One region of the Streptomyces sp. NPDC006309 genome, then DNA from elsewhere that is predicted to be linked to it. Evidence: riboswitches for the same ligand, from Rfam matches in the RefSeq annotation. Region 1 holds a riboswitch; each other region holds the start of a gene.

Region 1 (9,739 bases):
CGCTCCCCCAAACCGCCCCACGCGCCCTCAAGTTACGTGGTGGGAGCGGAAATCCGAGGTCCGGAACGGGGGGCGATTTTCGGCCAATTACGCGGAGCGGCAACCGATATGAGCACGCTCCGTACAGGCCTGCGGAGCGCGAGGCGGCGCGCGCGCGACGCACAGTCCGGGAGGCGGGCATCGCCTCCCGGACCGGTCCGCCACCCGCGGGGATGAAGGCGGCGGTGTCCCCCAGCCCATTGGATCCAGTACAGCGGGCCGACCCACGCAGAAGCCATGGAACCGCTCCCCCGGTGGCCGGAGAAGAGCGCACGGGCGGGCGCACGGCCACATGCGCGGGGGCACGCGACGGCGGGCCGTGCACGGTGCGTACAGGACCGTACTGCCGTACGGACCACAATCCCGCCATCCGGAAGAATGCCCCTTAACGCTTGGGATGCGGCGAACTACGCTGGGTTTACGAATGCCGCGCGGTTATGCCATCGCGGCAGCCGTCTGTGTCGAGGGGTGGCGCATGTCCAGGGAGCAACGCGGGCCGAACGAAAAACTCGGCGCCGTTCTCGCCCTCGCGGGAATCAGCAACGCAGGACTCGCGCGGCGCGTCAACGACCTGGGCGCCCAGCGCGGGTTGACGCTTCGCTACGACAAGACGTCGGTGGCGCGCTGGGTGTCGAAGGGCATGGTGCCCCAGGGCGCGGCACCCCACCTCATCGCCGCCGCCATCGGGCAGAAACTCGGCCGCCCGGTGCCGCTGCACGAGATAGGCCTGGCGGACGCGGACCCCGCGCCCGAGGTGGGCCTCGCCTTCCCCAGAGACGTGGGACAGGCGGTGAAGTCGGCGACGGAGCTGTACCGCCTCGACCTCGCCGGCCGCCGGTCCGGCGCCGGCGGCATCTGGCAGTCGCTCGCCGGGTCGTTCGCGGTCAGCGCGTACGCGACACCCGCCTCACGATGGCTGATAACCCCCGCCGACAGCTCGGTCGCGCGCGAGACGGCATCCGCCGAGGAATCGGGCGCACCGATCAAAGTCGGCCACAGCGATGTTCAGAAGCTGCGGGAAGCCGCGGAGGACGCCAGGCGCTGGGACTCCAAATACGGAGGCGGCGACTGGCGTTCGTCCATGGTGCCCGAGTGCCTGCGGGTGGAGGCGGCGCCGCTGCTGCTCGGCTCCTACTCCGACGAGGTCGGCCGCGCCCTGTTCGGCGCCTCCGCCGAACTCACCCGGCTCGCCGGCTGGATGGCCTTCGACACCGGCCAGCAGGAGGCCGCCCAGCGGTACTACATCCAGGCGCTGCGCCTCGCGCGCGCGGCGGCCGACGTCCCGCTCGGCGGATACGTCCTCGCCTCCATGTCGTTGCAGGCCACCTACCGGGGCTTCGGCGACGAGGGCGTGGATCTCGCGCAGGCGGCCCTGGAGCGCAACCGGGGGCTGGCGACCGCCCGCACCATGAGCTTCTTCCGGCTGATCGAGGCGCGGGCCCACGCGCGCGCGGGGGACGCGCAGGCGGCGGGCGCGGCACTGAAGGCCGCCGAGGGGTGGCTGGAGCGGTCCAGGGAGGGCGACAACGATCCCTCCTGGCTCGGTTTCTACGGATACGACCGGTTCGCCGCCGACGCCGCCGAGTGCTACCGCGACCTGAAGGCGCCGCGGCAGGTCCGGCGGTTCACCGAGCAGGCGCTGTCGAAACCGACGGAGGAGTTCGTGCGCTCGCACGGGCTGCGGCTCGTCGTCTCGGCGGTGGCCGAACTGGAGTCGGGGAACCTCGACGCGGCCTGCGAGCAGGGGGTGCGGGCCGTGGAGGTGGCCGGACGGATCTCCTCCGCCCGCACCACCGAGTACGTGAAGGACCTGCTGCACCGCCTGGAGCCGTACGGGGACGAGCCGCGGGTGGTGGAGTTGCGGGAGCGGGCCCGGCCGCTGCTGGTGACCCCGGCGTAGCGGCACCGCGGCGTCCGCTGCCGGTGACGCCCCGGGGCACCGGCGCCGGCCGGCGTTTGAAGCCACTGTCAGTGGCGCAGTGCACTATCGAGGGCGGAGGTGGTGCAGGTGCGGGCCGGGGCGTACGACTGTGATGTGCTCGTGATCGGTGGCGGGATCGTCGGGCTGTCGACGGCGTACGCGATCACGCGCGCCGCACCGGGTACGCGCGTGACGGTCCTGGAGAAGGAGCCCGGCCCGGCCCGGCACCAGACGGGACGCAACAGCGGCGTCATCCACAGCGGGATCTACTACCGCCCGGGCTCCCTGAAGGCGCGGTACGCGGTGCGGGGCGCCGCGGAGATGGTGAAGTTCTGCGCCGAGTACGGCATCGCGCACGCCGTCACCGGCAAGCTGATCGTGGCGACCGTGCGGGAGGAGCTGCCGCGGCTGCACGCGCTGGTGCAGCGGGGCCGCGAGAACGGCATCCCGGTGCGCGAGCTGGGACCCGCGCAGATCAGCGAGTACGAGCCGGAGGTGCGCGGGCTCGCCGCCATACACGTGGGGACGACCGGGGTCTGTGACTTCGTGGGCGTCGCGCGCGAGCTGGCGCGGGCGTCCGGGGCGGAGATCCGGTACGGCGCGCGGGTCGTACGGGTGGACCGGCGGCCGGAGCGCGGCGTGGCCGTGCTCACCGCGGCCGGGGACGTCGTCCGCGCGCGCGTGCTGGTCAACTGCGCCGGGCTGCACTGCGACGAGGTGGCCCGCCTCACCGGGGACGAGCCCGGGGTGCGGATCGTGCCGTTCCGCGGGGAGTACTACGAGCTGGCGCGGCCGGAGCTGGTGCGGGGACTGGTGTATCCGGTGCCGGATCCGGCGTTCCCGTTCCTGGGGGTGCATCTGACGCGTGGGATCGACGGGAGTGTGCACATCGGGCCGAACGCGGTCCCGGCGCTGGCCCGCGAGGGGTACGGCTGGGGGGTCGTACGGCCCCGGGAGCTGGCCGGGACGCTCGCGTGGCCGGGGTCGTGGACGATCGCCCGGCGGCACTGGCGCTACGGGGCGGGTGAGCTGCGGCGGTCGGTGTCCAGAAGAGCGTTCCTGGCGGCCGTACGAAGACTGCTGCCCGGCGTGGAGGCCGGTGACCTGGTGCGGGCCCCCGCCGGGGTGCGGGCCCAGGCGGTGCTGCGGGACGGGACGCTGGTGGACGACTTCCTCATCGAGGAGGGGCCGCGGACCGTGCACGTGCTCAACGCGCCGTCCCCCGCGGCCACCGCGTCCCTGCCGATCGGCAGGGAGGTCGGACGCCGGGCGCTGGGCCTGCTCGGGTAGGAGGGCGGCCTCGCGGGGCGCCGTAAAATCGGTCGTACTGTGTCTGACTCCCTGAACGCCCCCGACGCCCCGCCCTCGGCATCGCACGATCCCGGTGAGTCCGTCCGGCACACCCGGACCCGGGGCGAGCCGCGGTTCCCGGACGGGCCCAGGGCCGATCCCGCCGGCTCCCACTTCGAGCGGCGGATCCGCAGCTTCCAGCCGCGGCGCAGCCGGGTGACGGCCGGGCAGGCCGACGCCCTCCAGCGGCTGTGGCCCACCTGGGGGCTGGACATCGACGGGCAGCGGGTCATCGACCTCGGCGAGCTGTTCGGGAACGACCGTCCCGTGGTCCTGGAGATCGGGTTCGGGATGGGCGAGGCGACCGCGCGGATGGCCGCGGCCGACCCGGGCACCAACATCCTGGCCGTGGACGTGCACACCCCGGGGCAGGGCAACCTGCTCAATCTGGCGGAGCGCGACGGGCTGTCCAACGTCCGGGTGGGCAACGGCGACGCGATCATCCTGCTCCGGGAGATGCTGCGCCCCGACGCGCTGGACGGGCTGCGCGTCTACTTCCCCGATCCCTGGCCCAAGAAGCGGCACCACAAGCGGCGCCTCATCCAGCCCGAGTTCCTCACCCTGGCCGCGGCCCGGCTGAAGCCCGGCGCGATCGTGCACTGCGCGACCGACTGGGAGCCCTACGCCGAACAGATGCTCGAGGTGCTCGGCGCGCACCCCGACTTCGAGAACACGCGGGCAGAGGGCGGTTTCGCCCCGCGCCCCGGGTTCCGGCCGCTGACCCGTTTCGAGGGACAGGGCCTGGACAAGGGTCATGTGGTGAACGACCTGCTGTTCCGGCGCGTCCCGCACCGGGAGCGATGAGTCCGGCACCGCGCCCGGACCGGTAATCCGCTCCTGCCCCTCGTCCCCTCACCGTTAGGGTCGATGCCGTGGCCACCAGTCCCCCGTTCCCGACGTATCCCCCGCGCCCCGGCGACGGTGTGCTCCGCCATCCGCACTGGTGGCAGCGCAGGTGGGTGCGGTACGGGGCGCTGAGCACGCTGCTGGCGCTGTCGGGGCTGGTCATCCTGGCGCTCGTGCGGCGCCAGACCGGCACGGAGGGCTTCGTCGTCGGGCTCGGGCTGGCCGTGCTGCCCGTGCCCTGGCTGATAGCCGCGTTCCGGTGGCTGGACCGGGTGGAGCCGGGGCCCTGGCGGAACCTGGTCTTCGCCCTCGCCTGGGGAGCGTGCGCGGCGGCGCTGATAGCCATCGTCGCCAACAGCTTCGCCACCCGGTGGATCGCCACCTCGACCGCGGACCCGGCCGGCGCCGACACCCTCGGCGCCACCGTGATAGCGCCGATCGTCGAGGAGTCCGCGAAGGCCGCGGCCGTCCTGCTGGTCTTCCTCTTCCGCAGACGCCACTTCACCGGGATCGTGGACGGTGTGGTGATAGCGGGGATCACCGCCACCGGGTTCGCGTTCACCGAGAACATCCTCTACCTCGGCACGGCCTTCGGGACGGACCAGCTCACCGGCGGCCGTGGCATCGCCTCGGTCACCGCCGCGACCTTCTTCGTGCGCATCGTGATGTCGCCGTTCGCGCACCCCCTGTTCACGGTCCTGACCGGCATCGGTTTCGGTGTCGCAGCGCGCTCCGGCGAGCGGCAGCGTGTGCGGCGGGCCCTGCTGCCGGTCTGCGGACTGCTGCTCGCGATGAGCATGCACGCCTTCTGGAACGGCTCCTCCACGTTCGGCCGGTACGGGTTCTTCGCCGTCTACGCCGCCTTCATGCTGCCCGCGTTCGCGCTGCTGACCTGGCTCGCGATCTGGACGCGGCAGCGGGAGCTGCGGACGGTGCGCGCGGAACTCCCCGCGTACGTACTGGCCGGATGGCTGGGCCCGGGCGAGCCGTTCGCGCTCGGGTCGATGCGGGCGCGGCGGATGGCCCGGGACTACGCCCGGCACCACCTCGGCCGGCCGGCGGCGCGGGAGGTGGCGCGCTACGAGGCGTACGCGACCTCGCTGGCGTTCCTGCGGCACCGGGGGCGGCGCGGGCGGGCCGGGGCCGACTTCGTCGTACGGGAGCGGGAGCTGCTGGACGAGCTGTGGCGGCGCAGGGAACCGGCACGCCCGGCACTGGAGTACGCGGCGCGGGCCGCCACGCCGGCCCGCCCGGTGTACGTGGGCCCCGTGCCGTACTGGCAGGGCGCCCCGGCGGGCGCCCACCCGGCCTACAACCCGTACCGGACATAGCCGGACGGGACGGCCGGGGCGGATCGGCCGGGGCGGGCCGGGGGGCTACGCGGAGGCCGTGGTCAGGGTGGCCAGCTCGTCGTCCGTGAGCGTCAGGTCCGCCACACCCAGCAGCGCCGGGAGCTGTTCCACCGTGCGTGCCGAGGCGATCGGGGCCGTGACGGTCGGCTGGGCGGCCAGCCAGGCCAGCGCGACCGTGGCGACCGGGACCTCGTGGGCGGCGGCGATGTCGTCCAGGGCCGCCAGGACCCGCCGGCCGCCCTCGGAGTCCGCGTACTTGCGGGCCGTACCGGCGCGGGCGCTGTCGACGGTCGTACCGGGGCGGTACTTGCCGGTGAGGAAGCCCGACGCGAGGGAGAAGTAGGGGACGGCGGCCAGGTTCTCGCGGGCGGCGAGGTCCTGGAGCGGGCCCTCGTACGTGTCGCGGGAGACCAGGTTGTAGTGGGGCTGGAGGGCGACGTAGCGGGCCAGGCCCTCGCGGTCGGAGTGGTCGAGGGAGGCCCGGAGGCGCTCGGGGCTGATGTTGGAGGCGGCGATGTGCCGGACCTTGCCCGCCTTCACCAGCTCGTCCAGCGCGCCGATGATCTCCTCGACCGGCACCTCGGGCTGGTCGAAGTGGGTGTAGTAGAGGTCGATGCGGTCGGTTTCCAGACGGCGCAGCGAGGCGTCGGCGGCGGCCTTGATGTTCGCCGCGGACAGGCCCCGGTACTCGGGGTGCTGGCTGACCTTGGTGGCGATGACGACGTCGTCGCGGTTGCCGCGGGCCTTGATCCACTTGCCGATGATCGTCTCCGACTCGCCGCCCCGGTTGCCCTCGATCCAGGCGGAGTAGGAGTCGGCGGTGTCGATGAAGTTGCCGCCGGCGGCCGTGTAGGCGTCGAGGACGGCGAAGGAGGCCTGCTCGTCGGCGGTCCAGCCGAAGACGTTGCCGCCGAGGGCGAGCGGGAAGACCCGGAGGTCGGAGGAGCCGAGTGTGCGGAGTGATGTCAGTGAGGTCATACGTCACTACAACGCCGGCGGCGATGATCACAATCCGCCGCCGGCGCCAAGTTCCCGCAAAACCGTCAGGGGGTGAGGCCCTTGTCCCGCAGCCACGCCATCGGGTCGATGGCGGCGGCCTGGCCGCCGGGGTGGACCTCCAGGTGCAGGTGCGGGCCGGTGACGTTGCCGGTGGCGCCGACCCGGCCGATGACCTCGCCGGTGGTGACCTTCTGGCCGGCCGTGACGTTGATCGAGGACTGGTGGCAGAACCACAGTTCGGTGCCGTCGTCCAGGGTGAGGATCGTGCGGTAGCCGTAGGAGCCGGCCCAGCCCGCCTCGGTGATCGTGCCACCGTGGATGGCCTTGATGAGGGTGCCGGTGGGGGCGGCGAAGTCCAGGCCGGTGTGGTGGCCGGAGGACCACATCGTGCCGGCCTGGCCGAACGTCGAGGTGATCGTGTAGGAGGAGGTGGGCAGCGTGTACTTCCCGGCCGGCTTCGCCGGCTCGGCCAGCCGCTTCTCCTCGGCCGCCTTCGCGGCCTTCTGGTCCGCCTTCTTCGCGGCGGCGGCCTCCGCCTCGCCCTTGGCCTCGGCCGCCTTCGCGGCGGCCTCCTTCTCGGCCTGGGCGGCGGCGGCCGCGCTCTGCTTCTCGGCGGCGGCGAGGGCGACGGCGGTGGCCTTGTTGTCGGCCTGGCCCTGCTGCTGCTCGGCCTGGGCCATGATCCGGTTGCGCAGGGCCTCGCCCGCGTCGGTGTCCCGCTGGTCCTCGGCGGAGGCCACGCCGACGCTGCTGAGCGCGGTCGTGGCGGTCTGCGGCGCCTCGGTGGCGGTGTCGCCGAAGAGGGAGCCGACGGAGGGCAGGTCCGGCAGGGAGAGGGAGACCGGCGGCTTGCCGGTGTTGGCGCTGGCCATGCCGCCCGCGCCGACCGCGGCCATCACGCCGACGCCGAGGACGGTGGAGCTGCGGGCGAAGCCGCCGCGCTGCTTGGCGACCCGGTGCCGGCCGCGGACCGGGGCGACGGAGTCCTCGGTGGGGTTCCACTCCTCCCAGGGGCCCGCGTCGGCCCGGTGGGCGTCGTAGCCGAAGGTCTCGGTCTCGCGCCGAGCCGGCACGAACGGGATTTCGGGGGCAGGGCGGTTGGACGCCACGCGGGCGTGCTCCTTTCCTTCCGCCGCCTACCGGGTTAGCTGACGGGTTCGGAGCGGGAAGGTCTCCTACGCGCGTATACCGGTCGTGGACCGTGTGGGCTCCACGTCGGCGTTCGCGAGATTCACCCCAGGGTGGTGGTTCCCCGGTTCCCTTGCGGGATTCGGCGCGTGCGCGCGGAGCCGTCGGTGACGGCTGGGACGACCGCGCTGCGTTATCGAACGTTAATAGACCCGCCAGTCACTTTCCAAGCTGTTCGCCATGATCATCAATGTTCAAACCTGGGGATTTACCGGTCATGACATGCACAAAGCGGGCGAGTTGACCGACGTACAGGAGTCACTCGCGGCTTTGATGGTGACTCGACCGTCACCGCACAGGGCCCACCCGATCACGGTCCGTCACAGCTGCCGGGGGGCCGCGGAAGCGATGTGCATCGCACCCTGTGGATGGCGTACAGTAGAGACACAACGACGCGGGGTGGAGCAGCTCGGTAGCTCGCTGGGCTCATAACCCAGAGGTCGCAGGTTCAAATCCTGTCCCCGCTACTGGAACTCAGGGCCGGAATCCAATGGATTCCGGCCCTGAGTGTCATCCGGCGAGCAGATGCCCGTTCGGCGCCTTGGCGAGGGACTCCAGCTCCGGCAGTACGACGACCCGGGCGCCCGCGCCGGTCAGCACACCCGAGCCGTCGGCCGCCGCGACGAACGTGTCGGGCTCCCGCCACGCCGTGACCACCCGGCGCACCCCGGCCCGCAGGATCAGCTCGGCGCAGGGGGCGGGGCGGGAGGCGCGGCGGGCGCAGGGTTCCAGGCTGCTGTAGACCGTGGCGCCGGGCAGGCGCGGGTCGGCCGGGTCGGTCTTCGCGAGGGCCGCCTCCTCCGCGTGGACCACAGGGTCGGCGCCTTCGCGGGAGTGGCCGCGGGCCAGCTCCGTACCGTCCGCGGCGACCACGACCGCGCCCACACTGAACGCCGTCCGGGAGGGCGGGCACAGGGCGGCGAGTTCGCAGGCGGTGCGCAGCCAGTGACGGTCGGCCGGGGTGGGGACCGGACCGGTGCCGGGGGCCGTGGGCTCGTAGCGCATGAGGACGACGTCCTCGATACGGCGGGTCTCGGTCAGGCGCAGGCGTCCGTCCTGGTAGGCGCCGGGGCCGAACAGGCGCGGGGCCGCGGGGTCGCCGACGAGGAGCGGGGCGAGGACGAGCTGGAGTTCGTCGGCGAGGTCCTGCTGGAGCAGCTGGGTGTGGACCTGGCCGCCGCCCTCGACCATCAGGCGCTCGACGCCCCGCACGTCGTGCAGATGCTCCAGCAGGGCCCGCCAGTCCAGGACGGGGCCGAGCGCCACGACGTCGGCGGTGCCGCCGAGGAGACGCGCGGCCCGGCCGGCGCCGGCGTCGGTGGTGCAGACGAGCTTGTCGCCGCCGGTGTGCCAGAAGTGGGCGCCCGGGTCGAGGTCGCCGGAGGCGGTGACCGTCACCTTCAGCGGGTACGCCGGCCGGCCCGCCGCGACCCGCGCCGCGCGCCGCTCGGCGGAGTTGACCAGCAGACGCGGGTTGTCGGCGCGGATCGTGCCGGCGCCGATCAGGATGGCGTCGGCGGAGGCCCGTACCGCGTCGACCCGGTCGAAGTCGGCCGGGCCGGACAGCAGGAGCCGTTCGGGGCCGGTGTCGTCCAGGTAGCCGTCGAGGGAGACGGCGGCGGACAGCAGTACGTACGGCAGGGGCATCGGCGTACTCCCTCGCGGCGGCCCGGTGGACCGGCCGAAGTCTTGGTTCAAAGTTGGAACAAACCTACACTGGCGGCATGACGACCCGCTGGCTCACTCCGCAGGAGCAGCGCGCCTGGCGCGCCTACCTCGCCGCGTCCCGGTTGCTGGAGGACGCGATCGACCGGCAGCTCCAGCAGGAGGGGGGCATGGCCCACCTGTTCTACTCCGTACTGGCCAACCTCTCCGAGGCCCCCGGCCGGCGACTGCGCATGACCGACCTCGCCGAGACGCTGAAGATCACGCGGAGCAGGCTGACGTACGGGGTGACCCGGCTGGAACGGGACGGCCTGGTGCGCCGGGAGACCTGCGGCCAGGACCGGCGCAGCTCGCTCGCGGTGCTGACGGACGAGGGGAT
Region 2 (9,739 bases), on a different contig from region 1:
GCTCCAGGAAGTCGGCGAGCGTGCCGGCCTCCCCTTCCCCGCGCTCCTGCTCGAACTCGAGCGCCACGGCGGCGAGTTCCTGAAGGTTCTCGATGCGGGTCTCGTCCTGCGGGTCGGTGGAGGCCTGCAACTCGGCCAGATACCCGGTGCGTTCGAGTACCGCTTCGAGGACGGTCGCCGGGCCGGCGCCGGATTCGACGATCGTGCGCAGGTCCTCCATCAGCGTGTTGAACCGCTTCACCGCGTTCGTGGACCGCGCGGCCATGCCGTACGCCTCGTCGACCCGCTTCAGGGCCTGGGGGAAGCTGATCTTCTCGCGCTGGGCGAGGGCGTCGACCATGGCCTCCGCGCGGTCGCCGATACCCCGCTTGGGCACGTTGAGGATGCGGCGCAGCGGCACGGAGTCCTCGGGGTTGGCGAGGACACGCAGGTAGGCCAGGACGTCCCTGACCTCCTTGCGCTCGTAGAAGCGGACGCCGCCGACGACCTTGTACGGCAGGCCGACGCGGATGAAGACCTCTTCGAACACACGGGACTGGGCGTTGGTGCGGTAGAAGACGGCGACGTCCCCGGCGCGTGCCTCGCCCGCGTCGGTGAGCCGGTCTATCTCCTCCGCGACGAACTGAGCCTCGTCGTGCTCGGTGTCGGCGACGTAACCGGTGATCCGGGCGCCGTGGCCGGCGTTGGTCCACAGGTTCTTCGGGCGGCGGGACTCGTTGCGCTCGATGACCGCGTTGGCCGCGGACAGGATCGTCTGCGTGGAGCGGTAGTTCTGCTCCAACAGGATCGTCGTCGCGTTCGGGTAGTCCTCCTCGAACTGGAGGATGTTGCGGATCGTCGCGCCCCGGAAGGCGTAGATCGACTGGTCGGCGTCACCCACGACACACAGTTCGGCCGGCGGCAGGTCGCTGTCGCCGGGCGGTACGTCGGCGTCCTCGGCGGCACGCTCGCCCGTCCCGACCAGCTCGCGCACCAGGGCGTACTGGGCGTGGTTGGTGTCCTGATACTCGTCGACCAGGACGTGCCGGAAGCGGCGGCGGTAGTGGTCGGCGACGTCCGGGAAGGCGCGCAGCAGGTTGACCGTCGTCATGATCAGGTCGTCGAAGTCGAGGGCGTTGGCCTCGCGCAGCCGCGACTGGTAGAGCGCGTACGCCTGGGCGAGGGTCTTCTCGAAACCGTCGGCGGCCTGGGCGGCGAAGTCCTCCTCGTCGATCAGCTCGTTCTTCAGATTGCTGATCTTGGCGCTGAAGGACTTGGGCGGGTAGCGCTTGGGGTCGAGTTCCAGATCACGGCAGACCAGGGCCATCAGGCGCTTGCTGTCGGCCGCGTCGTAGATCGAGAACGACGAGGTGAAACCGAGCTTTTTCGACTCGCGGCGGAGGATGCGCACACACGCGCTGTGGAAGGTCATCACCCACATCGCGTTGGCGCGCGGGCCGACGAGCTGCTCGACGCGCTCCTTCATCTCGCCGGCGGCCTTGTTGGTGAAGGTGATCGCGAGGATCTGACCCGGGTGGACGCTCCGCTCGGCGAGCAGGTGGGCGATGCGGTGGGTGAGCACACGGGTCTTGCCGGAACCGGCGCCGGCGACGATGAGCAGCGGGGAGCCGGCGTGCACGACCGCGGCGCGCTGGTTCTCGTTCAGCCCCTCCAGGAGCGCCGCCGCGTCGATCACGGGGCGCGGGGCGCCGTCGCGGTAGTGGGAGTCCCGGTCCGGCGGCACGTCGAACTTCCCGCCGAACAGATCGTCCGGAAGGGGCTCCGGAGCGTGGTCGTGCTCGGGCGGCGGCGGGAGCTCCTCGTCGTGCCCACGCGGGGGCTGGAGGTCCGCCAGGAAGCTGTCGTCAAAGAGGCTGCTCATCGCTCTCCGAGTCTAGGGCGCCCCACCGACAACCGGTCACCGTCCCGCAAGCCGATCTTCGCCACGCGGGTGCCCCGCGACCCCTCACGCACCGGAAGCACCTGGTCACGTCCGCGTGAACCCGCCCCGAGGTCACGGAAATGTATCGGACATACTGCGCACCAACCTTCACAGAAGCCACACGAGTTGGCTAGGTTGCCGTCAGGCCGCACGACCCCCCTCCGGCGAACGTCGCCGGGCCGCGCGGCCTCCGCCGAGTCCGGCGTGCCCCCTGCGCGGCACCCGGAGCCGGGGACCCACCGAATCCCGGGGTGAATCGGCCGACTCCCGCCCGGGACGACGCCGTAGGGCAACCCTTCCGTCCGCCCGAACCCGACAGCTAACCCGGTAGGCGGCAGCTAGGAAGGAGTCGCCTCCCTTGGCGTCGCACCGCAAGCCGCGCCCCGGCGGAACGCCCGGAGCGGGCATCCGCACCCCCGCTCTCGCCACCGCCGCCCTCACCTCCCTCGCCGTGTTCTCCCAGACCGCGGAGGCCGCTCCCGAGGCCGGTCACGGCAGGCCGAGCCCGGAGGAGGTCGAGCGGAAGATCGACGACCTCTACCGCCGGGCGGACTCCGCGACCGGGACGGCCGCAGCGGCCCAGGAACCGGCTGGCGTCCCACGGCGGCAGGCCGACAGCCTCCAGCGGCTCCGTGACGAGGTCGCCCGGCGCGCGGCCCGGGCCCGTGCCGTCCCGGCCCCCCGCGGCACCGCCTCCGCCCTGGACACGGCCGTCCTGCCGCCCACGCGGGGCGGGGACAGTGCCGCGGGGGCCAGGGGGAGAATCGGCGCCGCGGCAGCGGGCCGCGATGTCGCAGCACCCCGGTGGAGCGGGGGCGTCGTAGCGCCGGTCCCCGGAGGCGACGTCACCACACTCGCACCGGTGGCACCGGCACCACCGGTCAGGGACGCGGTCCTACCGGGCCGGGAGGTGGCCGTCGTGCCGCCCGCGGACTCCGTCGTACCGCCCGGGAACAGCCGGCCGGAGATCGCCGCTCGAGCCGTGCGGGACCCGAAGGCGGTGAAGACCGCCGTTCAGCGAAAGCTCGCCCATGCGCGCGTGCTGCTCGCACAGCGGACCGCCCAGGGGTCCGCGCCGTCCGGCACGGACGCGGCCAAGGCCGGGAAGGCCGTCGCCTTCGCCCGGGCCCAGCTCGGCAAGCCCTGCGTGTGGGGTGCCGCCGGCCCCGGCTCCTACGACTGCTCGGGCCTGACCCAGGCCGCCTGGAAGTCCGCCGGCGTCACCCTGCCGCGTACCGCCCGTGACCAGGCCGCCGCCGGCACCACGGTGCCGCCGGCCGACGCCCGCCCCGGCGACCTCGTCTTCTTCCACGACGACCGCCGCCACGTCGGGCTCTGCACGGGCGACGGCATGATGATCCACGCGCCCAGACCGGGCGCGTACGTCCGTGAGGAACCGATCTCCTCCGTCGGCGGGTCGGCCGTCCACAGCGTGGTGCGACCGGGCTGACGTCCCGGGCCGGCCCTGGCCGGCCCACCGGCCGGCGCGGCCAATGCGGACGGCGCGGCCAATGCGGACGGCCCACCGGCCGGCGATCAGGTCCAGAGCACGGCGATGAAGATGTTCGCCGTGGTCAGCAGGCCGACGAGCGCGAACTGGCCCTTGTCGATCCGCTCCTCGTCGCGTTTGACGTAGACCAGCCCGAGGATCACGATCAGCAGGGCCAGCTTCACGCCGATCTTCACGGTGTTGATGTGGTGGTCGTCGGCCTGGTTGAGGCCGACCAGCGCCACCCCGGTGACCAGCATGGTCAGCGCGCCGTGCAGCATTCCGGGCACGAACCGGGCCGTGCCCCGGCCCATCGCCTTCATCTGGGTGAGGAAACCGCCGAGCAGCGCGGCGATACCGACGATGTGCAGGCCGACGAAGAGATGGATGAGTACGTCCATGGGGCCGGAGCCTAACCAGGCGTGCCCCGGCCCCCCTTCACCGGCCCCACCGAGCGCTCGTGACGGGGGTCGCGGACACCGGCGGGCGTATATGCGAGCCATAGCACCCCACCCGTCCCGCCCGTCCCACTTCCTGCACTTCGATCATCACGCAGCGTGAACGGAACGACTCCGGCTGGGCAGCGGGATCACATGCGGTCAAATCCCAGCCCGTCGCGGACAGTTCCGCACAGTGCGTTACCAACTCGTCACCGTTCGGCCTAGCGTCCTCCTCCAGGTGACCGGCTCCCCACGCCGCCCGGACCAGGGGCGGCAGTCGGTCACCCGCGCCGAGAAGGACCCGGCGGCGGCCCGTTCCCCCTGTGCGGACCGCCGCCGGGCGCACTGACCGCTCGACATACGAGCCGTACGGAAGGACGTGACGGTCCAGGTGGCAGCGCACCGCAAGCCCCGGCAACGCTCGCTCAGTGGTACGGCCCGCACAGCCGCCACACTCGCCCTGGCGGGCGTGGCCACCGCGACGGGCTTCGACGGGACGGGCCACGCCGAGCCCCAGCCGACGCCCGGGCAGGTGAAGGCCGAGGTGGACCGCCTGTACCGGGAGGCCGAGACCGCCACTGAGAAGTACGACGGGGCGAAGGAGAAGGCGGAGGCGGCCCAAAAACGGATCGCCGGATTCCAGGACCAGGCCGCCCGCAGACAGCAGAGACTCAGCTCGGCCCGCGACGCACTGGGCTCGATCGCGGCGGCGCAGTACCGGGACGGCGGCGTCGACCCGGCCTGGCAGCTGGCCCTCTCCAGCGCCCCCGACCGATATCTGGACGGCGCCGCGTTCGCGGAACGGGCCGGTCACCGGCAGGCCGCCGTGGTGTCCCGGGTCCGCGACCAACTGCGGGAGATCGAGCGGCTGCGCGGTGCCGCGCGTATCGAGCTGTCGTCGCTGCGCGCACGGCAGGCGGAGCTGGACCGGCAGAAGAGGACCGTCACCGGCAAACTGGACGAGGCCCGGCGGCTGCTCGCCCGACTGACGCCCCGCCAGCGGGCCGAGGTCACCGGCGGCACGGGCCGACGCGTCTCCCGGTCGGCCGCGGGCCCGCGGGAGCCGATGCGGGCCGGGCCCTCACCGGCCACCACCGCACGTGCGGCGGCGGCCGTCGCCTACGCCTACGGCAAGCTCGGCAGCCCCTACGTGTGGGGGGCGACCGGTCCGAACGCCTTCGACTGCTCGGGACTGGTGCAGGCCGCCTACCGCTCGGCCGGCGTCTCCCTGCCCCGCACCACCTACGCCCAGATCGATGCGGGCCGACGGGTGTCCCGCTCCGAACTCCAGCCGGGCGACCTGGTGTTCTTCTACTCCGGGATCAGTCACGTCGGCATCTACGTGGGCGACGGCCAGATGATCCACGCCCCGAACCCGTCGGCCCCGGTCCGCCTGGCGCCGGTCGACCAGATGCCGTTCGCGGGGGCGACCCGCGTGGCGTGAGGGTCGTGACCCGGGCTTTCGTGGGGGGTGGAACAAGGTCGCGGTACGGGCAGGCTCCGGGGTGAGGCGGGCGGTGCCGCGGGGGTCAGACCAGCCGGCGGGCGGTCGCCCAGCGGGTCAGCTCATGACGGTTGGACAGCTGGAGCTTGCGCAGGACCGCCGAGACATGGGACTCGACCGTCTTCACTGAGATGAACAGCTGCTTGGCGATCTCCTTGTACGCGTAACCACGGGCGATCAGGCGCAACACCTCGCGCTCGCGCTGGGTGAGGCGGTCCAGGTCCTCGTCCAGCGGCGGGGCGTCGGTGGAGGCGAAGGCGTCCAGGACGAACCCGGCCAGCCGCGGGGAGAAGACGGCGTCGCCCTCCTGTACGCGGAAGACCGAGTCGACCAGGTCGGTGCCGGTGATCGTCTTGGTGACATAGCCGCGGGCGCCACCGCGGATCACACCGATCACGTCCTCCGCCGCGTCCGACACGGACAGCGCCAGGAAGCGGACGGGCCGTTCGGGGTCCGCCATCAGGGCCGCACACCGGCGCAGCACCTCGACCCCGCCGCCGCCCGGCAGGTGGACGTCGAGGAGGACCACCTCGGGCCGGGTCGCGATGATGACCGAGACCGCCTGGTCGACGTCCGCGGCCTCGCCGACCACCTCGACCCCCGTCTCGGCGGTCCGGCCGATCTCGGCCCGCACACCGGTGCGGAACATCCGGTGGTCGTCCACGAGCACCACCCGCACCTGCCGCCCACGCGCACCGCCGTCATCGGACCGCTCGGTCCCTGCCGCCTGTGCCGCCCCCGCCGTGCCGTTCGCCTCGGTCGCGTCGCTCATGACGTCCTCTCCGCCCTCTCCATCTCCAGCTCGACCTCGGTCCCGCCCCCCGGCACCGCCCGCAGCCGGGCCGTACCGCCGTTGCGCTCCATGCGGCCGATGATCGATTCTCTGACGCCCATGCGGTCGGCGGGTATCGAGTCCAGGTCGAAGCCGGGGCCCCGGTCGCGCACGGACACGAAGACCGCCTTTCCCTCGACTTCGGCATACACCTGTACGGCACCGCCGTCGCCACCGTACTTGGCGGCGTTCACCATCGCCTCGCGCGCGGCCTGCATCTGCGCGCCGGTCCTCTCGTCCAGCGGGCAGTCGCCGACGACGACGACCTCGATGGGCACGCCGTGCTTGTCCTCCACCTCGGCGGCGTTGCGCCGCACCGCCTCGGCGATCGTGTCCGGTTCGTCCGTCTCCTCCTTGCCGGTGCCCTCCGGCTTGTACAACCAGGTGCGCAGGTCGCGTTCCTGGGCGCGCGCGAGTCGGCGCACCTCGCTCGCGTTGTCGGCGTTGCGCTGGATCAGGGTGAGGGTGTGCAGCACGGAGTCGTGCACGTGGGCGGCGACCTCCGCACGCTCCTGGGCGCGGATGCGCATCAGGCGTTCCTCGGACAGGTCCTGGGTCATGCGGACCAGATACGGGCCGGCGAGCAGGGTGATGCCCACCAGGACGGCGAGCGCGGCCTGGAGGACCGCGCCGAGGTGGGCGGCCGAGCCCTGGAGGACGAAGACGGCCGAGACACCGGCCGTGACCAGCAGGACACCGGCGGCCGCACGCAGCAGCGTCAGCGTGCGGCGCCGGCGGCCGACCTCGACCCAGCGGGCCCGGCGGGCGTTGTCGGCCTGGCGCCAGACAAGGGCGACACCGGCCGCGACGAGCACGGCGGGCACCAGATACGCCTTGGCCGGGCCGCCCAGGTTGACGCTGCCGACGAAGACCATGGACACGATGACCATGAGGAGCAGTGCGGCGATCTGCCCCCGGTCCGGCTTGCGGGCCACCAGCTTGCGCCGGCCGTCCGCCGAGGTCTCCGTCCCCACCAGCGACGGCTTCTGGCCGCCGACGCCGCCGATGCCGAGCGGGACGAAGAACCAGAACGCCGCGTACAGCAGGGCGCCGAGTCCGTCGGCCATGAACAGGCCGACGAAGACGAGCCGCACCCAGACGACGGGCAGCCCGAGATGCCCGGCGAGGCCCCGCGCCACTCCGCCGAGCCAGCGTCCGTCGCTGCTGCGGTAGAGCTTGCGCGGTGGCCGCGGGTCGTCGAGGGGCGGGCTTGCGGCTTCCGGCATGGCATCGATGGTCACACGGCCGGTGGGGCGGGGCATCAGGGTCGGTCCCCGAGACGCCCCTGATCTTCCGCCGGAGCCGGCCGGGGTGGCGGACCGTCCGGCGGTCGGTGCGGGTCGAACGCCTCCCCGGCCCGTCTCGGGGCCGATTTCAGGGTCGGCCCAGGGTTGTCCCGACTGCCGCCGGGGCGGACGGGCCGTCACCATGGACGCATGACGGATCACGAGCACGCCGCGACGGGTCCGGGACCCGGCTCCGGCCCGCGCCCGGCCCCGGGCACCGGGCCGACGGATGCCGCGCCCGCCGCGACGGGAAAGACAGGAGCGGCCGGCCCCGGCACCCGCACCCGTACTCACACCAGCGCTCGCGTCTCCACCGATACCGCTGACGGCAGCGGCAGCGGCAGCGGCAGCGGCAGCGGCAGCGCGACCGACGAGCGGGAAGCGCGTCAGGACACCACCGCGGTTCCCGAGCGGTTCCGGCGCGACCGCGGACACAAAATGATCGCGGGCGTGTGCGCGGGGCTGGGACGGCAGACCGACATGGATCCGGTGATCTTCCGGATCACCCTGGCCGTGCTGTCTGCGACCGGCGGCCTCGGCCTCATCTTCTACGGCTTCGCCTGGCTTCTGGTGCCGTACGCGGACGAGGAGGAGAACGAACTCCGCAAGCTGTTCACGGGCCGCGTCGACGGCCAGGCGCTGGCCGCCGTGCTGTTCGCGCTGGTCGGCTGCGGGATCTTCCTGACGATGCTGAGAAACGGCGGGGTGCTGGCCTTCGCCGCGGTGCTCTCGCTGCTGCTCACGGGCGCCGGGTACTGGTCACGGCGCCGGGACGCCCCCGACCCCGACCCGCTGGCCGCGCAGGTCGCCGCCGTCGCCCCGCCGGAGGCCCAGGCGCCGCCGGTCATCACCTACCCGTCCTGGTGGCGGGACCCGATCGTCAAGGACGGCACCCATGTCGGTGGCACCGGTTATCTGTGGGGGCCCGGCGACGCCCGGGACCGGGACCTCACCTCGGACCTCGACATCGGCGTCGCCACCCCCTGGACGCATCAGGGGACCGTACGGCCGCCCCGCACCGAGCCCCCGATACCGCCCCAGCGCGGTCCCCGCTGGATCGGTGGCCGGCTGTTCCTGCTGGCCATGCTGGCGGGCGGCCTGGGCGCCGGGATCGGCTGGGGCAGCCATCCGCTGGGCACCAGCCTCCAGACCGGCCTGGCGTGCGCGCTGGCGGTGTTCGGCCTGGGCATCGCGTTCAGCGCGTTCCTGGGCCGGACCGGGGCGGGCACGGTGTTCCTGGCGATCGTCACGGTGGCCCTGCTGGCCGGGGCGGCGGCCCTGCCCCGGGACATCACCGGCCACTGGCGGGAGACGTCCTGGAAGCCGGCCGCCACGGCCCAGCTGCGGTCCGCGTACGACCTCGGCACCGGCCGGGGCACCCTGGATCTGAGCCGGGTGCGTCCGGCCGAGGGGCAGACGGTCACGACGGACGCCCGGGTGGGCGCGGGACAGCTGAAGGTGATCGTGCCGGCGGACGCGACCGTGCGGATGAGCATCGATGTGGGCGTGGGCGACATCCGGTTGCCCGGGGACAGCGGAAAGGACGTGGACGTGAAGCCCGGCAGGCACAAGGACATGACGCTGGCGCCGGCCGACGGTGCCGGGAAGGCGGGCACGCTGGAGCTGACGCTCGGCGTCGGTGTGGGACAGGTGGAGGTCAGCCGTGCTGCGTCATGAGTTCCAGCCCGGGAAGCTGGTCGCCGGACTCTTCCTCACCGCCACCGGTGCCGTGTACGCGGGGGACGCGGGCGGCCTGTGGGACACGCCGTGGTTCGCGGTCGTGCCGCTCGTGGTGGGCGGCCTCTGCCTGGCCGGGATCACGGCCGTCCTGACCCGGGGGATACGCAGACGCGGAGGTGCGGAGGGCGGCTAGCGGTAACCGCCGGCCCGCTCCCGCCGGGCCCGCCAGGCCGCGTCCAGGGAGAGGTACGGGGCGCCGGCGAGGACCAGGGGGAGCCAGGCCATCAGGTAGACGAGGTCGTTGCCGTAGTAGTAGGGGGTGGTCGCCCAGCTCACCGTCAGCCAGAGGCTGAGCGAGATCAGCGCACCGCCGAGCGCGGCCAGCCGCCCGAACAGGCCGAGCAGGGTGCCGATGCCGACGGCCAGCTCGCCGAGGGCGATGGCGTAGCCGAAGCCCACCGGGCTCTTCAGGGCCAGGTCGATCAGGGCCGGGAGGGCGGCGGATCCACGGGCCCCGCTCAGGGTCTCGCCGATCGAGCCGGTGCCGCTGGCGTGGAAGAACGCGCTGTCGGTGAGCTTGTTGAGGC
Region 3 (9,739 bases), on a different contig from region 1:
ACCGGCCGCGGAAGCGAACGAGGCCGCCTGGGACACCGGCGCAGCCACCGAGGCGTAAGCCCCGACCCCGTCACCGAGGCCGGTGGGGCGCTGCCCCGTCAACCGAGGCCCCGGGGATCCCGCCCCGCCACCGAGCCCTGAGCGCCGGCCCCGTGACCGAGGCCGGTGGGGCCCCCGCCCCGTCAACCGAGGCCCCCGGCACCCGCCCCGTCACCGAAGCCGGGACCACCGCCCCGCCCCCGGCCTAGACCACCGGCCCCGCCACCACCGCCACCGTCTTCGGCAGCGACGTGCCCGAGCCGTCCCGGCGCGGGTCGGGTTCCGGCAGCTCCGCCGGGGTGCCGTTCTTCTGCGCCGCGCGCGCGGGAGCCGGGCCCGCCCAGCCCAGCGACAGGCAGTCCTCGCCCTTCAGGAACCGCTGGCAGCGCACGCCGCCCGTGGCCCGGCCCTTGCGCGGGTACTGGTCGAACGGGGTCAGCTTGGCCGTCGTCTGCACCGAGTCGTCCAGTGTGCCGCGCGAGCCGGCCACCGTGATCACCACCGCGTCGACGGCCGGGTCGACCGCCGTGAAAGAGATCACCTTCGCGCCCTCGGTGAGCTTGATGCCGGTCATGCCGCCCGCCGGACGGCCCTGCGGGCGCACGATGGAGGCCTGGAAGCGCAGCAGCTGCGCGTCGTCCGTGATGAACACCAGGTCCTCGTCGCCGGTGCGCAGCTCCACCGCGCCGACGATCCGGTCGCCGTCCTTGAGGGTGATGACCTCCAACTCCTCCTTGTTGGACGGGTAGTCGGGCACCACGCGTTTGACGACACCCTGCTCCGTGCCGATCGCCAGCCCCGGGGACGACTCGTCCAGCGTGGTCAGGCAGACCACCGTCTCGTCGCCCTCCAGGGAGACGAACTCCGCCAGCGGGGCGCCTCCGGAGAGGTTGGGCGCGGAGGCAGTCTCCGGCAGCTGCGGCAGGTCGACGACGTTGATCCGCAGCAGCCGGCCCGCCGACGTCACCGCGCCGATCACCCCGCGCGCGGTCGTAGAGATCGCCGAGACGATCACGTCGTGCTTGACGCGCCTGGCGTCCGCCCCCTCGGGGGACGTGTCGACGCTCGCCGTACGGGCCAGCAGTCCCGTCGAGGACAGCAGCACCCGGCACGGGTCGTCGGCCACCTGCAACGGCACGGTGGCCGTCGGGGAACCCGCGGACTCCAGCAGGACCGTGCGCCGGTCGGTGCCGAACTTCTTCGACACGGCGGCCAGTTCGGCCGAGACCAGTTTGCGCAGCTCCGCGTCCGACTCCAGGATGCGGGTCAGCTCCGCGATCTCCGTGGTGAGCCTGTCCTGTTCCGACTCCAGCTCGATCCGGTCGTACCTGGTGAGCCGGCGCAGCGGCGTGTCGAGGATGTACTGCGTCTGCACCTCGCTCAGCGAGAACCGCTCCATCAGGCGGCCCTTGGCCTGCGCAGAGTTGTCGCTGGAGCGGATGATCCGGATGACCTCGTCGATGTCGACCAGCGCGGTCAGCAGACCCTCGACCAGGTGCAACCGGTCCCGCCTCTTGGCGCGGCGGAACTCGCTGCGGCGCCGGACCACCTCGAAGCGGTGGTCCAGGTAGACCTCCAGCAGCTCCTTCAGGCCCAGGGTGAGCGGCTGGCCGTCGACCAGGGCGACGTTGTTGATGCCGAAGGACTCCTCCATGGGCGTCAGCTTGTACAGCTGCTCCAGGATCGCCTCGGGCACGAAGCCGTTCTTGATCTCGATGACCAGGCGCAGGCCGTGTTCGCGGTCGGTGAGGTCCTTGACGTCGGCGATGCCCTGGACCTTCTTCGCGTTGACCAGGTCCTTGATCTTCGCGATGACCTTCTCGGGGCCGACGGTGAACGGGAGTTCGGTGACGACCAGGCCCTTGCGGCGGGCGGTGACGGTCTCGACGGTGACCGTCGCGCGCATCTTGAACGTGCCGCGGCCGGTCGCGTAGGCGTCACGGACGCCGCCGAGTCCGACGATCCGGCCGCCGGTGGGCAGGTCCGGACCCGGCACGTGCCTCATCAGCGCGTCGAGGTCGGCGTTGGGGTAGCGGATCAGATGGCGGGCGGCGGCGATGACCTCGCGCAGGTTGTGCGGGGGCATGTTCGTCGCCATGCCGACCGCGATGCCCGAGGAGCCGTTGACCAGCAGGTTCGGGAAGGCGGCCGGCAGCGCCACCGGCTCCTGCTCCTGGCCGTCGTAGTTCGGCGCGAAGTCGACCGTGTCCTCGTCGATCGACTCGGTCATCAGGCTCGACGCCTCGGCCATCCGGCACTCGGTGTACCGCATGGCCGCCGGCGGGTCGTCGTTGCCCAGCGAGCCGAAGTTGCCGTGGCCGTCGACGAGCGGCACGCGCATGGAGAACGGCTGTGCCATGCGCACCAGGGCGTCGTAGATCGAGGCGTCGCCGTGCGGGTGCAGCTTGCCCATGACCTCGCCGACCACGCGCGCGCACTTCACGTAGCCGCGCTCGGGGCGCAGGCCCATCTCGTTCATCTGGTAGACGATGCGGCGGTGCACCGGCTTGAGGCCGTCACGGGCGTCCGGCAGGGCACGCGAGTAGATGACCGAGTAGGCGTACTCGAGGTAGGAGCCACGCATCTCGTCCACGACGTCGATGTCGAGGATCCGCTCCTCGTACGAATCGTCGGGCGGCGGGGTCTTCGTGCTGCGGCGGGCCATCGCTGCCGGCTCCTTGCTGAAGCGACTGACTGATCTGACGCGGACCATTGTGGACCGCCGCACTGACAGCCCGGGCCACGACCCGGTCTCCGTCGGCCCGGCCGGTGCCGGGGAGCCCTCCGGAGACGGGTCGCACGCAGGCTACGCGATCCGCTGTGGGCGTACGTCCCGCGGGAACTTCGCCGGGGCCCCGCACGCTTTGCATACAGTGGCAGGAACGGCAGGAAAACCGCGGTTTCTACGACCGCCTCCGCTCGCGAAGGGACGTACATGCCCATGGGTCACACGACCACAGCCGAGGCAGGCTCCGGGGGCCTGACAGCGACCGAGCACCGCCTGGCCAACGGTCTGCGCGTGGTGCTCTCCGAGGACCACCTGACCCCCGTGGCGGCGGTCTGCCTCTGGTACGACGTCGGTTCCCGCCACGAAGTCAAGGGGCGAACCGGCCTGGCTCACCTCTTCGAGCACCTGATGTTCCAGGGGTCCGGGCAGGTCAAGGGCAACGGCCACTTCGAGCTGGTGCAGGGCGCGGGCGGCTCGCTCAACGGCACCACGAGCTTCGAGCGCACCAACTACTTCGAGACCATGCCCGCCCACCAGCTGGAGCTCGCCCTCTGGCTGGAGGCCGACCGCATGGGCTCCCTGCTGGCCGCCCTGGACGACGAGTCCATGGAGAACCAGCGGGACGTCGTCAAGAACGAGCGCCGCCAGCGGTACGACAACGTGCCCTACGGCACCGCCTTCGAGAAGCTGACCGCCCTGTCCTACCCGGAGGGCCACCCCTACCACCACACGCCGATCGGCTCGATGGCGGACCTGGACGCGGCCACCCTGGAGGACGCGCGCCGGTTCTTCCGCACCTACTACGCGCCGAACAACGCGGTGCTGTCCGTGGTCGGCGACATCGACCCCGAGCAGACCCTCGCCTGGGTCGAGAAGTACTTCGGTTCCATCGCCGCCCACGACGGCAAGCCCGAGCCCCGCGACGGTTCCCTGCCGGACGTCATCGGTGAGCAGCTGCGCGAGGTCCTCGTGGAGGAGGTCCCGGCGCGTGCCCTGATGGCCGCCTACCGGCTGCCGCACGACGGCACGCGCGCGTGCGACGCCGCCGACCTCGCGCTGACCGTCCTCGGCGGCGGCGAGTCCTCCCGGCTGTACAACCGGCTGGTGCGCCGCGACCGTACGGCCGTCGCGGCCGGCTTCGGCCTGCTGCGCCTGGCCGGCGCGCCCTCGATGGGCTGGCTGGACGTGAAGACGTCCGGTGACGTCGAGGTGCCGGTCATCGAGGCCGCCATCGACGAGGAGCTGGCCCGGTTCGCCGCGGAGGGCCCCACGCCCGAGGAGATGGAGCGCGCCCAGGCCCAGCTGGAGCGCGAGTGGCTGGACCGGCTCGGCACGGTCGCGGGCCGCGCCGACGAACTGTGCCGCTTCGCCGTCCTGTTCGGCGACCCGCAGCTCGCCCTCACCGCGGTGCGGCGCGTCCTGGAGGTGACCCCCGAGGAGGTGCGGGAGGTCGCCGCGGCTCGTCTGCGCCCCGACAACCGCGCGGTCCTCGTCTACGAGCCGAAGTCCCCGGAGGCCGTCGAGGACACCGAGGTCCCCGGGGACCCGGAGCAGGAAGCGACCGTAGAGGCGGGCCGCGACGAGACCGAGAACGAGGAGACGGCCAAGTGACCGAGCTCGCCACCATGGAGTTCCACCCCCAGCCCCAGCCCGGTGAGGCCAGGCCCTGGGCGTTCCCGGCCCCCGAGCGCGGCACCCTCGGCAACGGCCTGACCGTGCTGCGCTGTCACCGCCCCGGCCAGCAGGTCGTCGCCGTGGAGGTGCTGCTGGACGCGCCGCTGGACGCCGAGCCCGCCGGTCTGGACGGCGTCGCCACGATCATGGCGCGGGCCTTCTCGGAGGGCACCGACCGGCACTCGGCCGAGGAGTTCGCCGCCGAGCTGGAGCGCGCGGGCGCCACGCTCGACGCGCACGCCGACCACCCCGGCGTCCGGCTCGGCCTGGAGGTCCCGGCCTCCCGGCTGGCCAGGGGCCTCGGCCTGCTCGCCGACGCCCTGCGCGCGCCCGCCTTCGCCGAGAGCGAGGTCGAGCGGCTGGTCCGCAACCGCCTGGACGAGATCCCGCACGAGCTGGCCAGCCCGGCTCGCCGGGCCGCCAAGGAACTCTCCAGGGAGCTGTTCCCGGCGGACTCGCGCATGTCCCGCCCGCGCCAGGGCACCGAGGAGACGGTCGCGAAGATCGACGCGGCGGCCGTACGCGCCTTCTACGACCGCCATGTGCGGCCCGCCACGGCCACCGTGGTCGTCGTCGGCGACCTGACCGGCGCCGACCTGGACGCGCTGCTCGCCGACACCCTGGGCGCCTGGACCGGCACCCCTGGCGAGCCCCGGCCCGTGCCGCCGGTGACCGCCGACGACACCGGGCGCGTGATCGTCGTGGACCGGCCCGGTGCCGTCCAGACGCAACTGCTCATCGGCCGCGTGGGGGCCGACCGGCACGACCGGGTCTGGCCCGCCCAGGTGCTCGGCACGTACTGCCTCGGCGGCACCCTCACCTCCCGCCTGGACCGCGTCCTGCGCGAGGAGAAGGGCTACACCTACGGCGTGCGCGCCTTCGGTCAGGTCCTGCGCTCGGCGCCGGACGGCACGGGCGCGGCGATGCTCGCCATCAGCGGCTCGGTGGACACGCCGAACACCGGCCCCGCGCTGGACGACCTGTGGAAGGTGCTGCGCACGCTCGCGGCGGAGGGCCTGACCGACGCGGAGCGGGACGTCGCCGTGCAGAACCTCGTCGGCGTGGCGCCGCTGAAGTACGAGACCGCGGCGGCCGTCGCGAGCACGCTGGCCGACCAGGTCGAGCAGCACCTGCCCGACGACTTCCAGGCGACGCTGTATCAGCGGCTGGCCGCCACGGGCACGGTGGAGGCCACCGCTGCCGTCGTGAACGCCTTCCCGGTGGACCGCCTGGTGACGGTCCTCGTCGGTGACGCGTCCCGGATCAAGGAGCCGGTCGAGGCACTCGGCATCGGCGAAGTCACCGTCGTCGCCGCGGAGTAGACGCACCGGCGGACGCGAAGGCGTACGCGCGCGCGTGGGGCCCTGCCGACCTACGGGTCGTCAGGGCCCCTGCCGTTCCACTCGTTCACTCAGATGCCCGTTTTGGGGCGGAGGTTGCCTGTCTGCCCTGTGGGATGCGCTACAAAAACCCGGATCTGTTTGAGGAGGGGGAGCGGGCCGCCGTACCGTCATCCGGGCTGTTCGTCAGGCAGTGCGCCGCACCCGCGGCAGCGGACAGTCATCGCCGAGTCCCCGTACGGCGCGAGCCAGGGGAGCCGGGGACCCATCGTCCCTGGGGTGAATCGGGCGCCCGCGCGTGAGCGAGGGGGCCCGTAGGAGACCTTCCTGCTCCGAACCCGTCAGCTAACCCGGTAGGCGAGAGGGAAGGAAAGGACCAGCCACTTCATGGCGTTCATGTGCGCCACCGGGAAGCACCGCAAGCCCGGCCGGGTCAAGCGCACCACCGCTCAGGCGGCGGGTGTCGCGGCCCTCACCACCACCGGCGTCATCGGCACCCTCGCCGCGTCCCCGGCGCTCGCCGCGGACAGCTCCGTGGAGGAGACCGGCCTCACCCCGGTCCTCACCGTGAACGACGACGTCGCCGAGCAGATCGACGCGCAGGCCGCCGCCCAGCAGCAGGCCGCCGAGCAGAAGGCGGCCGAGGCGGCCGCGGAGAAGGCGGCCGCCAAGAGGGCCCAGGAGGTCCGCGAGGCGCGGGTCCGCGCCGCCCGCGAGGCCGAGCGCAAGCGGCTGAACGCCTTCGTCATCCCGATCGCGCACTCGTACGTCTCCACGGCCTACCAGGCCAGCAGCTCCCTGTGGTCCTCCGGTTCGCACACCGGCATCGACTTCCACGCGGCCAGCGGCACCTCCGTCCACGCGGTGGGTTCCGGCACGGTCGTCTCCACGGGCTGGGGCGGCGCGTACGGCAACCAGATCGTGCTCCGGATGGCCGACGGCATGTACACCCAGTACGGCCACCTGTCGTCCATCGGTGTCACGGTGGGCCAGAAGGTCGTCCCGGGGCAGCAGATCGGCGTGTCGGGCGCGACCGGCAACGTCACCGGCCCGCACCTGCACTTCGAGGCCCGTACGACGCCCGACTACGGCTCGGACATCGACCCCGTCGCCTACCTCCGCAAGCACGGCGTGAACGTCTGACCGGACGGACACCCGCACGGCCTGCCAAGCCCCGGCTCACCGAGCCGGGGCTTTCTCCTTTTTCCGTCGTTTCCTTCCGGTGCCCGCCGGACCCGCTGACCAAAATATATCCATGGATGACGCCCGGCCGTCGGAAATTCAGGTCCATTGGAATAGAGTCACGGGAACACGCGTCCATCGTCGGCGTTTCACGGGTATTAAGGCGGAGGTCGGTCATGCGTATTCCGGCGCACTCGGTGTGCACCGCTGTCCGGGACGACATCGTCGCCGGTGTCCACGAACGCGGCAGCCGCCTCACCGAGGAAGTCCTGGCCCGCCGCTACGGCGTCTCGCGTGTCCCCGTCCGCGAGGCCCTGCGCACCCTGGAGGCGGAGGGTTTCGTGGTGACACGCCGGCACGCGGGCGCGTGCGTGGCCGAACCGACCGAGCAGGAGGCCGCCGACCTGCTGGAGATGCGGCTGCTGCTGGAGCCGCTGGGGGCCGCCCGGGCCGCGCAGCGGCGCACCGAGGCCCATCTGAAGGTGCTGCGCGGACTGGTCCGGCTGGGCCAGGAGCGGGCCAGGAGGGGTGGCGGCGAGGATCTGCGCGCGCTGGGCGGCTGGTTCCACGAGACGCTCGCCCAGGCCTCCGGCAGCCCCTCGCTGACCTCGGTGCTCACCCAGCTGCGGCACAAGATCGCCTGGATGTACGCGGTGGCTACGCCGCTCGCCCCGGTGGAGTCGTGGGCGGAGCACGGGGCGATCGTGGACGCGGTGGCGCGGGGGGACGGGGAGCGCGCGCGGGCGCTCACCGCGCTGCACACCGAGCGCGCCACCAGCGGCCACCGGCTGCGTTTCCCCGGTGCCCCGGGGCGTGTGAGGACTTCGCAACGGGCCGTAAACACGACGGGCCCGCGGAATTAACACGGACGCCGTATACAAAGGAGGGGAATTGTCGGGCGAATGTCTCCCGCTTGTCGGCCGGATGTTTTCCCCTGCCTGAATTCCGTTCCCTGTGAATTCGCGAGGAAGTTCCGGCGCGAGCCGGCCGTGAACCGGCGCAATACCGTGCGGAGCGTGCGCGGAAACGCCGGAGCCGCGCCGCCCCGGGGGGCGAACGCGGCTCCGGCGCTCTGCGCGGTAAGGCTCAGACGGTCTCCGGGAGCTCCTCGAGACCCTCGGAGACCAGCTTGGCCAGACGGTCGAGGGCGGCGTCCGCGCCCTCGGCGTCCGAGGCGAGGACGATCTCCTCGCCACCCTGGGCGCCCAGGCCCAGGACGCCCAGCATGGAGGCCGCGTTGACGGGGTCGCCCCCGGCCTTGGCGATCGTCACCGGGACGCCTGTGGCCGTGGCGGCTCGGACGAAGATGGAAGCGGGGCGGGCGTGGAGGCCCTCGGCCCAGCCGACGTTGACGCGGCGCTCAGCCATGTGATGCTGCCCTTCAGTACTCAGGGTTGTCTAGACCAGTTTCCCATATCGTGAAGCGTGCCCGGAGCGGACCTTCGTCCCCTCCGTGTGCCGTCGGACCGCGGCCTCGGTCCGGCGTGTCGTCCTCCACAGACTGCCTCGCGACGTTGTCGTACGCGAGCCGTACTCTGGGGCCCATGCAGACCCCGGCGGACCGGCAGGACCGGCACGAGTACCCCGCCCACTGGGAGGCGGACGTGGTGCTGCGCGACGGGGGTACCGCGCGCATCCGGCCCATCACCGTCGATGACGCCGACCGCCTGGTCAGCTTCTACGAGCAGGTCTCGGACGAGTCGAAGTACTACCGCTTCTTCGCGCCCTACCCGCGGCTGTCCGCCAAGGACGTCCACCGCTTCACGCACCACGACTTTGTGGACCGGGTGGGACTCGCGGCCACCATCGGCGGCGAGTTCATCGCCACCGTACGCTACGACCGCATCGGCGCCGACGGCATGCCCGCCTCCGGGCCCGCCGACGAGGCCGAGGTCGCCTTCCTCGTCCAGGACGCCCACCAGGGCCGCGGGGTCGCCTCCGCCCTGCTGGAGCACGTGGCGGCCGTGGCGCGCGAGCGGGGCATCCGCCGCTTCGCCGCCGAGGTGCTGCCCGCCAACAGCAGGATGATCAAGGTGTTCACGGACGCCGGATACACCCAGAAGCGCAGCTTCGAGGACGGCGTCGTCCGCCTGGAGTTCGGCCTCGAACCCACCGACCGCTCGCTGGCCGTGCAGCGCGCGCGGGAGCAGCGCGCCGAGGCCCGCTCGGTACGGCGGCTCCTCGCGCCCGGGTCCGTGGCGGTCGTCGGCGTGGGCCGCGCCCCCGGCGGGGTGGGCCGCAGCGTCCTCGGCAACATCCGCGACGCCGGTTTCCCCGGCCGGCTGCACGCCGTGAACACGGCCTTCCCCGAAGATCTCGGGGAGGTCGACGGGGTGGCCGCGTACCGGTCGGTGCGGGACATCGAGGGGCCCGTGGACCTGGCCGTCGTCGCCGTACCGGCCGAGCACGTGCCCGCCGTGGTGGCCGAGTGCGGGGAACACGGCGTCCAGGGCCTGGTGGTGCTCTCCGCCGGATACGCCGAGAGCGGTCCCGGGGGACGGGAGCGGCAGCGGGCCCTGGTGCGGGCCGCGCGCGCGTACGGCATGCGGATCATCGGCCCCAACGCCTTCGGGATCATCAACACCGCCGCGGACGTCCGGCTGAACGCCTCCCTCGCCCCGGAGATGCCCCGCCCCGGCCGCATCGGGATGTTCGCCCAGTCCGGGGCCATCGGCATCGCCCTGCTGTCCCGGCTGCACCGGCGCGGCGGAGGGGTCACCGGGGTCACCGGCGTGTCCACCTTCGTCTCCGCCGGGAACCGCGCGGACGTCTCGGG

What was found. Region 1 has a riboswitch for cyclic di-AMP ahead of ABZ117_RS10770 (M23 family metallopeptidase). Riboswitches for the same ligand answer to the same signal wherever they lie in the genome.
Positions count from the first base shown of each region.
Region 2: it holds a riboswitch for cyclic di-AMP, as region 1 does, so the genes downstream of both, ABZ117_RS08355 (C40 family peptidase) here and ABZ117_RS10770 (M23 family metallopeptidase) in region 1, are expected to answer to the same signal.
Region 3: it holds a riboswitch for cyclic di-AMP, as region 1 does, so the genes downstream of both, ABZ117_RS04625 (M23 family metallopeptidase) here and ABZ117_RS10770 (M23 family metallopeptidase) in region 1, are expected to answer to the same signal.

Region 1 covers NZ_JBEXRO010000005.1:365,389-375,127, reverse strand. The annotation lists gene ABZ117_RS10795 (MFS transporter) at 515-1,939, shown strand; gene lhgO (L-2-hydroxyglutarate oxidase) at 2,039-3,250, shown strand; gene trmB (tRNA (guanosine(46)-N7)-methyltransferase TrmB) at 3,290-4,114, shown strand; gene ABZ117_RS10780 (PrsW family intramembrane metalloprotease) at 4,183-5,487, shown strand; gene ABZ117_RS10775 (aldo/keto reductase) at 5,533-6,477, opposite strand; gene ABZ117_RS10770 (M23 family metallopeptidase) at 6,552-7,616, opposite strand; cyclic di-AMP (ydaO/yuaA leader) riboswitch at 7,624-7,793, opposite strand; tRNA gene ABZ117_RS10765 (tRNA-Met) at 8,089-8,162, shown strand; gene ABZ117_RS10760 (dihydrofolate reductase family protein) at 8,206-9,342, opposite strand; gene ABZ117_RS10755 (MarR family transcriptional regulator) at 9,420-9,739, shown strand, end outside.
Region 2 covers NZ_JBEXRO010000004.1:290,013-299,751, forward strand. The annotation lists gene pcrA (DNA helicase PcrA) at 1-1,861, opposite strand, end outside; cyclic di-AMP (ydaO/yuaA leader) riboswitch at 2,103-2,271, shown strand; gene ABZ117_RS08355 (C40 family peptidase) at 2,280-3,371, shown strand; gene ABZ117_RS08360 (hypothetical protein) at 3,458-3,811, opposite strand; gene ABZ117_RS08365 (NlpC/P60 family protein) at 4,242-5,294, shown strand; gene ABZ117_RS08370 (response regulator transcription factor) at 5,380-6,126, opposite strand; gene ABZ117_RS08375 (PspC domain-containing protein) at 6,123-7,412, opposite strand; gene ABZ117_RS08380 (PspC domain-containing protein) at 7,623-9,149, shown strand; gene ABZ117_RS08385 (hypothetical protein) at 9,136-9,345, shown strand; gene ABZ117_RS08390 (DoxX family membrane protein) at 9,342-9,739, opposite strand, start outside.
Region 3 covers NZ_JBEXRO010000002.1:480,341-490,079, reverse strand. The annotation lists gene ABZ117_RS04645 (GTP-binding protein) at 1-58, shown strand, start outside; gene ABZ117_RS04640 (DNA topoisomerase IV subunit A) at 245-2,704, opposite strand; gene ABZ117_RS04635 (pitrilysin family protein) at 2,975-4,378, shown strand; gene ABZ117_RS04630 (pitrilysin family protein) at 4,375-5,763, shown strand; cyclic di-AMP (ydaO/yuaA leader) riboswitch at 5,996-6,156, shown strand; gene ABZ117_RS04625 (M23 family metallopeptidase) at 6,169-6,924, shown strand; gene ABZ117_RS04620 (GntR family transcriptional regulator) at 7,140-7,826, shown strand; gene ABZ117_RS04615 (HPr family phosphocarrier protein) at 8,050-8,331, opposite strand; gene ABZ117_RS04610 (GNAT family N-acetyltransferase) at 8,508-9,739, shown strand, end outside.